Regions from separate parts of the Sporosarcina sp. P37 genome, predicted to be linked through region 1. Evidence: a T-box and tRNA genes for the amino acid it is inferred to sense, from the RefSeq annotation. Region 1 holds a T-box; the other holds one or more tRNA genes.
What was found. The T-box of region 1 lies ahead of SporoP37_RS02245 (valine--tRNA ligase). A T-box ahead of a tRNA ligase gene usually reads a tRNA of that ligase, here a tRNA-Val.
Positions count from the first base shown of each region.

Region 2: it encodes a tRNA-Val, which carries the amino acid that the T-box ahead of SporoP37_RS02245 (valine--tRNA ligase) is inferred to sense. The anticodon was not compared.

Region 1 is NZ_CP015349.1:404,177-409,263, reverse strand. It holds gene hemB (porphobilinogen synthase) at 1-665, shown strand, start outside; gene hemL (glutamate-1-semialdehyde 2,1-aminomutase) at 667-1,962, shown strand; gene SporoP37_RS02255 (hypothetical protein) at 2,230-2,853, shown strand; T-box leader at 3,082-3,300, shown strand; gene SporoP37_RS02245 (valine--tRNA ligase) at 3,353-5,087, shown strand, end outside.
Region 2 is NZ_CP015349.1:2,713,692-2,718,778, reverse strand. It holds gene SporoP37_RS13615 (DUF4365 domain-containing protein) at 1-570, shown strand, start outside; gene SporoP37_RS13610 (hypothetical protein) at 1,085-1,837, opposite strand; tRNA gene SporoP37_RS13605 (tRNA-Val) at 2,519-2,591, opposite strand; gene SporoP37_RS17330 (hypothetical protein) at 2,771-2,920, opposite strand; gene SporoP37_RS13600 (TRAP transporter permease) at 3,301-5,087, opposite strand, start outside.

The DNA.
Region 1 (5,087 bases):
CAGTGAAAGAGCGTCATCCGGAATTAGTCGTTATTGCAGATACTTGTTTGTGTGAGTATACCGATCACGGTCACTGCGGTGTAATTCACGATAATGATGTAGATAATGATGCAAGCCTCGTACTGCTGGCGCAGACAGCTGTCAGCCAGGCGAAGGCAGGAGCTGACATCATTGCACCGTCCAATATGATGGATGGATTTGTTGCGGTGATCCGTCAGGCACTTGATGATGCAGGTTTCCAGCACATCCCCATCATGTCGTATGCTGTGAAATATGCGTCCGCTTACTACGGTCCGTTCCGTGAAGCTGCACAGTCAACTCCACAATTTGGCGACCGCAAGACGTACCAAATGGATCCTGCGAACCGCATGGAAGCAATGCGTGAAGCAGAATCTGATATTCTTGAAGGCGCAGATTTTTTAATCGTCAAACCAGCATTGTCTTACTTGGATATCATCCGTGACGTAAAGAATCACGTACTGTTGCCGGTCGTTGCATATAACGTCAGCGGGGAATACGCAATGGTCAAAGCAGCAGCTCTTAACGGCTGGGTTGATGAAAAGAAAATTGTACTGGAAACACTAACAAGTATGAAGCGTGCAGGCGCAGATATTATTATGACATATCATGCTAAAGATGCCGCCCGCTGGTTGGAGGAGAAGTAATATGGAAAAAATAACATATACGAAATCTAAACAAGCATTTGAAAAAGCGGTTGATTTAATGCCTGGCGGCGTAAACTCTCCGGTTCGTGCATTTAAATCAGTAAATATGGATCCGATTTTCATGGAAAGCGGTAAAGGCGCAATCATTACGGATATCGACGGCAATGAATATATTGACTACATTCTTTCATGGGGTCCGCTCATTTTGGGTCACACGCATCCTGATGTAGTATCAGCGATTCAAAAGGTCGCAGAAACTGGCACAAGCTTCGGTGCGCCTACACTTCTTGAAAATGAATTGGCGGAACTGGTGATCGACCGTGTACCTTCGATTGATATGGTGCGCATGGTGTCTTCAGGCACAGAGGCAACAATGAGTGCGCTTCGTCTGGCTCGCGGCTATACGAAACGCAATAAGATCCTGAAATTTGAAGGATGCTACCATGGCCACGCGGACTCCTTGCTGATTAAAGCAGGATCTGGTGTTGCCACATTAGGTTTGCCGGACAGCCCGGGTGTGCCTGAATCCATTGCTTCAAACACGATAACAGTTGCTTATAACGACTTGGAAAGTGTCAAAGCAGTCTTTAAAGAATTTGGAGACGATTTGGCCGCAGTGATCGTAGAGCCGGTTGCGGGAAATATGGGTGTTGTTGGACCTGACGACGGTTTCTTGCAGGGGCTGCGTGATCTGACGACGGAAAACGGTTCACTATTGATCTTCGATGAAGTCATGACAGGTTTCCGTGTCGGCTATAATTGTGCGCAAGGTCATTTCGGCATCACACCTGACTTGACGTGTCTCGGAAAAGTAATCGGCGGCGGTCTGCCAGTCGGCGCGTACGGCGGTTCACGTGAAATCATGGAACACGTAGCACCGGCGGGTACAATTTACCAGGCAGGTACTTTATCCGGTAATCCAATTGCTATGACAGCGGGAATTGAAACGCTGAAGAAATTGACGCCGGAAACATATGAGCGCTTTATTCAGCTTGGTGATCAGCTGGAAGAAGGCTTCCGCGCTGCAGCGAAAGCAAATAATATTCCGCACACTGTCAACCGGGCAGGTTCTATGATTGGGTTCTTCTTCACAGATGAACGGGTCAATAATTATGACAAGGCAAAAACTTCCGATCTTGAACTGTTTGCAGAATACTACCGTCTCATGGCGGAAGAGGGTATCCTTTTACCTCCTTCCCAGTTTGAAGGTATGTTCTTGTCAGCAGCACATACAGAGGAACAAATTGCAAAAACAGTGGAAGCATTCCATACAGTGTTTGCAAAATTGAAGAGATAATTTGGACGCCAGGCAGACAGACTTGCCTGGCGTTTTTTTGTTTATTCGTTTTGGAAGTGTTGCGGTTCTCCAGGCGAATAGCGCGGCTCCCTAGACGCATGGCGCTGTCAGCTATTCGTATTGCGTACGCGTTCACACTAATAACGGGATCCCTGCGACAATTAACACCATTACGCCGGTTCACTCCCGTTATACTTTACACATCACTTCTAAATTCCTCGCTTTCTTCATATAGTAGCCTGAGTTAAGAAAAGGAGTGAAGAGAAAATGACGACACATCAATGGACATTACAGGAGTCTTTTTATTTTCCTGCTGAATACGGCGCGTTTGCGGAAACGGCGGAAGTGAAGGTGACGCCTGGTTTTACTGAAGAACGTACAGAGGATGCAATTCGGCTGCAGGGGATCTATCATATTGCGGCAAACGTTGTATTTGATGCAGACAAGCAAGTGGAACTGTCGGCAGAGGACCTGCTCGTCATCGATGATGTGGAAGTAGAAAACGGCAAAGGATATTTTGAATATGCGGTGCCGCTGAATGTTGATTTGCCGGCAGAGCTTGACGGCAACCTGGAGCTTGATGTCCAGGATATTAAAACTGTTGCCAAAGAAGACGGCGGGTTGTCTCTGGAGTGGACCGTGCTTTTAAAGCAGGAAGTCCCTGTGCAGGAAGCGCCAATTGTTCAGGAAGAACCTGCGGCACCACAGCTGGCCGACGCTTCTACATCACATATGCAGTTTCTGGAAAATGCTGATCGTGCGGTAGAGCAAGTCCAAAATGAAATGGAAGACTTTCTCTTATACATCGCCCAGCTCGATGACGATGTGACGAGAAAGATCTTCCATTCAAATAATATTCTTGTAGAAGCAGAAGGACAAAGCAGCGAGTAAGCAAAATAATAAAAAGTCTCCGGTCGTAGGTACAATGAGTAATCGGATCAGCTGAAACACAGTCAGCGGAATAATGCAGCCTTTACAGTAAAATCTTGTCTTCCTGAGCCACGGCGGCAGCAGATAGGGATTATAACCTTTTCGCATCGTTCACCATCCTTTCTCGTTTGACTGGCAATCACTTGACGGACGCAGCATGTTTCCCATATAATAATGGGTGATAAGAATATAAATGCGAAGAGTAGGAAAGTACATGTGAACCGTTTTCTTCAGAGAGGGTGCGATTGGTGAGACGTGCCTGGAAACAGCAGATGGAAGTCCCCTATGAGCAGTTTCTGTGAAATAAGAGTAGCAGGAACCGGTGAAGACCGTTACCAAATCATGAAGATGTAATGCTCTTTAGCATTCATAAATAAAGGTGGTACCACGAGCTCCTTCGTCCTTTTACCGGGATGAGTGGGGCTTTTTTGTATCCCTTTTATTTGAAGGAGGAACTGTAATGACTGATGAACTGACAATGCCGACTAAATATGATCCGCAGGCAGTAGAAAATGGCCGTTATGAATGGTGGCTAAAAGGTAAATATTTTGAGTCCGATGTAAAGAGTGAAAAAGAACCTTATACGATTGTAATCCCGCCGCCGAACGTAACAGGCAAACTTCATTTGGGCCACGCTTGGGATACAACATTACAGGATATGCTTATTCGTATGAAGCGTATGCAAGGATACGACGCATTGTGGCTGCCCGGTATGGACCACGCGGGTATTGCGACGCAGGCGCGAGTCGAAGAAAAACTGCGCGCAGAAGGGAAAACCCGCTATGACCTCGGACGTGAAAAGTTTGTTCAGGAAACGTGGAAGTGGAAAGAAGAATATGCAAGCCACATCCGCGCACAATGGTCGAAGCTTGGTCTGGCGCTTGATTATTCAAAAGAACGCTTCACATTAGATGAAGGGTTATCAAAAGCAGTTCGCGAAGTCTTCGTAAAATTATACGAAAAGAAACTGATCTACCGCGGCGAATATATCATCAACTGGGACCCTGCAACGAAAACGGCATTGTCCGATATCGAAGTAATTCATAAAGACGTCCAGGGTGCATTCTATCATATGCGTTATCCATTAACAGATGGCACGGGATCCATTGAAATTGCGACTACACGTCCTGAGACAATGCTCGGTGATACAGCTGTAGCCGTACACCCCGAAGATGAACGCTATCAGCACCTGATCGGCAAAATGGTGAAGCTGCCGATTGTCGGACGTGAAATTCCGATTGTAGCAGATGACTATGTTGAAATGGACTTCGGAAGCGGTGCAGTGAAAATCACACCTGCGCATGACCCGAATGACTTTGAAATCGGTAATCGTCATAACTTGCCGCGGGTTCTTGTCATGAATGAAGACGGCACAATGAATAAATTAGCCGGCAAATATGAAGGTATGGATCGTTTTGAATGCCGTAAGCAAATCGTCAAAGACTTGCAGGAAATGGATGTGCTGTTTGAAATCGAAGAACATATGCACTCTGTGGGTCACTCGGAACGCAGCGGGGCGGTAGTGGAGCCGTATTTATCCACGCAATGGTTTGTCAACATGCAGCCGCTTGCCGAGCAGGCAATCAATCTTCAGAAAAATGAAGATGAAAAAGTAACCTTTGTTCCAGACCGTTTTGAAAAGACGTATTTAGGCTGGATGGAAAATGTGCACGACTGGTGTATTTCGCGCCAGCTATGGTGGGGCCACCGGATTCCGGCCTGGTATCATAACACTACAGGTGAAGTGTATGTCGGACATGAAGCGCCGGCGGATGAAGAAAACTGGACGCAGGACAATGATGTGCTGGATACTTGGTTCTCATCTGCGCTATGGCCATTCTCGACAATGGGCTGGCCTGATACGGAAAACGAAATGTACAAAAAATATTACCCTACAGATGCCCTTGTTACAGGGTATGATATTATCTTCTTTTGGGTGTCCCGCATGATCTTCCAGGCACTTGAATTCACAGAGGAGCGTCCTTTTAAAGACGTCTTGATCCATGGTTTGGTGCGTGCGGAAGACGGCCGTAAAATGTCCAAGTCCCTTGGCAATGGCGTAGACCCAATGGATGTCATCGAACAGTACGGAGCAGACGCATTGCGTTACTTCCTGGCAACAGGTTCTTCACCAGGACAAGATTTGCGCTATTCTACGGAAAAAGTTGAAGCGATCTGGAACTTTGCCAATAAAA
Region 2 (5,087 bases), 960 kb from region 1:
AAAGTACTAATTCCCGAGGATCCAAGTTTTAGGGATAAAGGGGAAAAAGTAATCAATATACCTATTAGTAACGAGATAACATCTGACGCATCAACGATTTTCCCATTGAGATTTAGCGCAATCAGAATGAAATTTTATGCTATGTTTGTTAAATTTAATTACCAACGCAAAGAGATTAATTATAGTATTGAAGGTATGAAGGATATGGAAAACGGGCGTAAAATTGAAAAACTTAACCTGTTTTTCTATCAAATTCAATACTTTCTGAACGATATTATGGACAATGACATTTGGAGATATATTCATAACTGGGGTGCTCTTCAGTTGTGCTTTAATGATTTACATTCATTAAATGAAAAAATATCAATAAACATAAAGATGTTGGCCAACGAGTCTGAAAGTGACAGTATTTATGAGCACAATCCCCCTTTGATCCTCCATGACATAACTGCTTGTTGGGATAGGTTAGTTAACCTTGAGGATATGTATGAAGAAATTGTTAGAGAAAAGAATTTACCAACATTATTTTCTGAAATCATGAAAGACTATGATGCTGAGAGTAGCGTATAACAACAATTTAAAATAAGAAGCCATTTCAATATGGGTTCTTTCAGTCTGTTGACAAAGTAGAAAATTACTTTTCTAGGCACTGGAATTTCTCTTTGAAGGTTGATCTTCGCTTCAGGCGGATGCGTTCCGCAAGGCGTGCGTCAAGCCCCCCACCTTTGCTGACGCTGGGCCTTTCGGGTATTGGCTGTCACGCTGATCCTGCGGAAGTCGCCGCTTTGTTGTGCTGCAATCAACTGGTGTCTAACTTGGCCACTTGTCTACAAGCTCTAAAAACCCATTTTAATACGGGTTCTTTGTCTTAACGATAATATCTAATGTTCAGTTTGAATTTCATTGAAAAGCAAAATTATAGTGTTGACTAGGACGTGCAAAAAATTCTATCTACGATTGGGCGTATTACGTTTTATTGAAGTCAACAATCGCAACTATCTATCACAGATAAAGAAGCGCTTGGCTATTTCAAAATAAACAACTGATCCTCGACCTCAATTATTGACGATTATAATCTTTTGTCTTAATCAATTCTAAACATATTAATTAGCTCATTTAACTTGTTTCCAATATTACTACGAACAAAGGTATTTGAATCAGTTGCAATCATCAATCCGCCAGTATTTATAACTTGTAAGTTACTCAACTTCATTAAGGAAGATCTGAACTCCATCAACTCTTCGTTATCCAAAATCAATTTATCAAGTTCATCCCCTTTCTGTTCATACTCCTCTGGCCTTAACCGTAAAAACAACATAGTAGAATTCACACTTTCTGCATTTTCATCTTCGGGCAAACTCGTTAGAAAGTTATAAGCCTTATTAAAGTACTCAATATCCCAGTCATTCATATTCTGAAGAGCGTGAATAATAATTGAACTTGTATAATCAATCTTTTGAGTAGAAAGCAAAATTTCACCTGCAAAATAACCTAATATTTCTGAGCTTCTTTCAGAAACGGAATTTAGAGCTCCATCTAATATTCCAAAAAATTTTTCCCTGGAATGATCATGACTTAGAAATTCTTTTAGGCTCTCCCTATCTTTGTCATCATATTTTTTTCCTTGTTCGTTTATTTTTTTTGAAAATCCTTTCAAAAATCGTTTCATTTTTCTTTCCTTGTGGTAATTCCAGATATGTTTAGCTACACCTAACATTTTTAAAGGAGTATTATCCATCACTTGTCCAATCGTTTCTAAAGAGTCTTCTGCAAAAGAATCAAGATCGCTTAAAATTTCTTGAAGATTTCTTAATGATAAACTTTTTTCTTTTGACAAATTTATCCTCCCCTAGCCTCTAAATGATTTTTTTATCATTAATTTTCTCACTGTATATGAGAATTCGACTCTTAAAACTCAAAAATTTACTGCCTCTATATACTTTGAATAAAAACTTTTCATAAAATAACAGAGCAACTGTTTAACGCTAATTTCAATACTATACAGGGATAGCAAGGGACATGACTTAAGCCATCTAAGAAATGAAGAGCGTGCGTCTTTGAAGTCGATCGTCTTCCGCTACAATGAGCTTACTGTCCATAAAGTATAATCCCTAAAGAAAATAAAGGAAATGGCCCTTTGATGAATATGGTCTGTTTTACAACATACTATTCCAACATCTACGGTTAACAAGTCTCTATTTAAGATAGCTACAGATATGCAAGCAGCACCGCAACTACGAGGAGATTCAGCGTGTATGGAAAGACTCCACAGCGTTGCAAAGGATGCTTAATGCACCTTCTCCGGGAAGCACCAGACAGAAACGCTGGTCATCGTCGAAAATGATAAAATCCAGATCAAATTATTTACTGTTAACTTTTTTTGATTTATTTACTTTGATTTTTAACACCAATTTAACACCAACCTACAAAAAAAAGACCCCTAGGCATCCGGCCTAATAGGATCTCTTGGCGTTAAAGAACCGTGTTCCGACGGTCTTTAACTGGGTTTGGCACCCAATGACTCCGACTGGGCTCGAACCAGCGACCTCCACCCTGTCAAGGTGGCGCTCTCCCAGCTGAGCTACGGAATCGAAAATACTAGGATGTGCACAATAAGCAGTTACGCTCTCAAGCACAAATACTATAATAGCATCATCTCGCCCTATTGTAAACAAAGAAATTAAAAATCGATAATTTTTCTATTCCGTCAGAAAAATTACCGATTTTTATGGATATACGTTACATTGTTCAGAGGATATTCTCCTTTCAATTACTGCATTGGATTTGCATTTTCTTCCATCGGTTCTTTTTCAAAATATAAAAACTCCTCATGATCCAGCTCATTCATTCTTTCTTTATTGAAGCCATGTGCCAAGTGACCTTCAAAAACAGTTTCCCACCAAGTGTCTTGTGTATTCATTTTATCTCTCTCCTTTTGGTTTGATTGGTTTCTGTACCGATCTGTATATTTTGGCTGTTGTGATTGATTTGCTTATATGTAGTATATACATAACTGACAGTGGCAAAACTGCGCAATTAGTCCAAAAATGATTCATTCTTTTCTAGACCTTTGACTTCTTGACTTTCCTGTAATTCTGTGAAATGAAAATACCTTTTTAGCGATAAAACCAAGTAAATACTAGACTCTTCATCTATTGAAGATGTACAAGCACTCTAGTTCTTTTTTATCAATCAATCTAGTGTTTATGACAGGCAAATTGAAAAACAGAAACTTTGAACAGCCGGACAATAAAAAACGGCTTGCCTGCTCGCAATATTTGAGCAGACATGCCGTTTTTTTTAATTTGAAGCCAGTTTTGGCGGATTGTTTTTTCTGTTCCCCATAAACTGAAATGCAAGTAAGATAACGAATAGCACTAAGCCGATAACGTCGGTCAGGGTTTCCGGGTAAATCAGCATCATTCCCGTGGCAATCGTTACGATTCGCATAATCCAGTTTAATTTACTGTACCAATAACCAATCAATCCTGCGCCAATCGCGATCATCCCGACAATTGCGGTCATGGTGACCCATATAATCTCCGTCACGCTTGAATCCAGCATCAGCATTGCGGGATTGAAAACAAACATATACGGAATGATAAAGGCCGCAATCGCAAGTTTTGCAGAAGTAACACCGGTCTTAATTGGATCTCCGCCTGAAATACCCGAGGCTGCAAAAGCGGCCAGCGCAACAGGCGGCGTGATATCTGCGATAATACCGAAATAGAAAACAAATAAGTGTGCAGATACTGCCACTACAATCGGCACAGCTGCACCTGCCGGCTCACCCAGCATCAGCAGCGTAATAATGGCTGGCGCTGCGATTGTAGAAGTGATCACGTAGTTTGCAGTCGTTGGAGAACCCATCCCCAAAACGATTGCTGCAAACATCGTGAAAATCAGTGTCAGTAAAATATTACCGCCTGCTGCTGAGATCAGACCTGTTGCCAAACTTAGCCCGAGTCCGGTTTTCACTACCACACCAACAATGATACCTGCACAGGCCGTCGCTGCCGCAACAGCCAATGCTGTCCGCGCACCGTCAACCAGCGCATCGATCATATCACGAAGACCGATTCTTGTTTCTTTACTGATCGCACTCACTACAATCGTCAGTACAATACCGAGCAGTGCGGCTTTCATCGTTGGAATGCCCGCTAATAAGAACACGATAATTCCTGCAATCGGCAGCAGTAAATAAATCTTTTTCAGCGTCTCTTTACGGTTCGGAATTTGTGATGCATCCATCCCCTGCAAGCCTACGCGCTTTGCTTCAAAATGGGTCATAATCCAAATTCCCGTGAAGTACAGCAGCGCAGGAATAGCCGCAGCTTTGGCTATTTCCCAATACGTTACCCCGCCAATGAACTCAACCATCAGAAACGCAGCCGCGCCCATAATCGGCGGCATAATCTGCCCGCCTGTAGAAGCTGCTGCCTCCACTCCGCCAGCGAACTCTTTACGATAACCCAGTTTTTTCATCATCGGAATCGTATATGAACCCGAACCTACTACGTTAGCGACAGAGCTTCCAGAAATCGTACCTTGCAGCGCACTTGAGAAAATAGCAACTTTCGCCGGTCCGCCGGTTAAACGGCCTGCAAGTACTACTGCCAGGTCATTAAAATAGGTGCCGACGCCCGTTTTTACCAAAAATGCTCCAAACAGCAGGAAGACGAATATGAAGGTGGCCGATACGCTGATCGGTGTACCGAGAATCCCGTCTGTCGTAAAGAACATTAATTGAACGAGATTTTCCACACTTTGCCCGCGGTGTGCGAGGAATCCGGGAAAATACGGTCCAAAGAACGCATAAACCAAGAACACGATTGAAATAATTGTAATTGGCAGTCCCACCGCACGTCTCGCCGCTTCAAGCGTTAACAGAACAGCTAAGATACCAATCACTAAATCAATATCAGATACACGTCCCACACGAAATACCAGTTCATCAATGAACAGCGGCCAATACAAACCGACCGCTACTGCCAATAACGATAAAATAATATCGTAAAACGGCACCTTGTCGCGGCGCACACCAATTTTCTTTCTGGCAGGAAACAGTAAAAAAATGAGCGATAAGG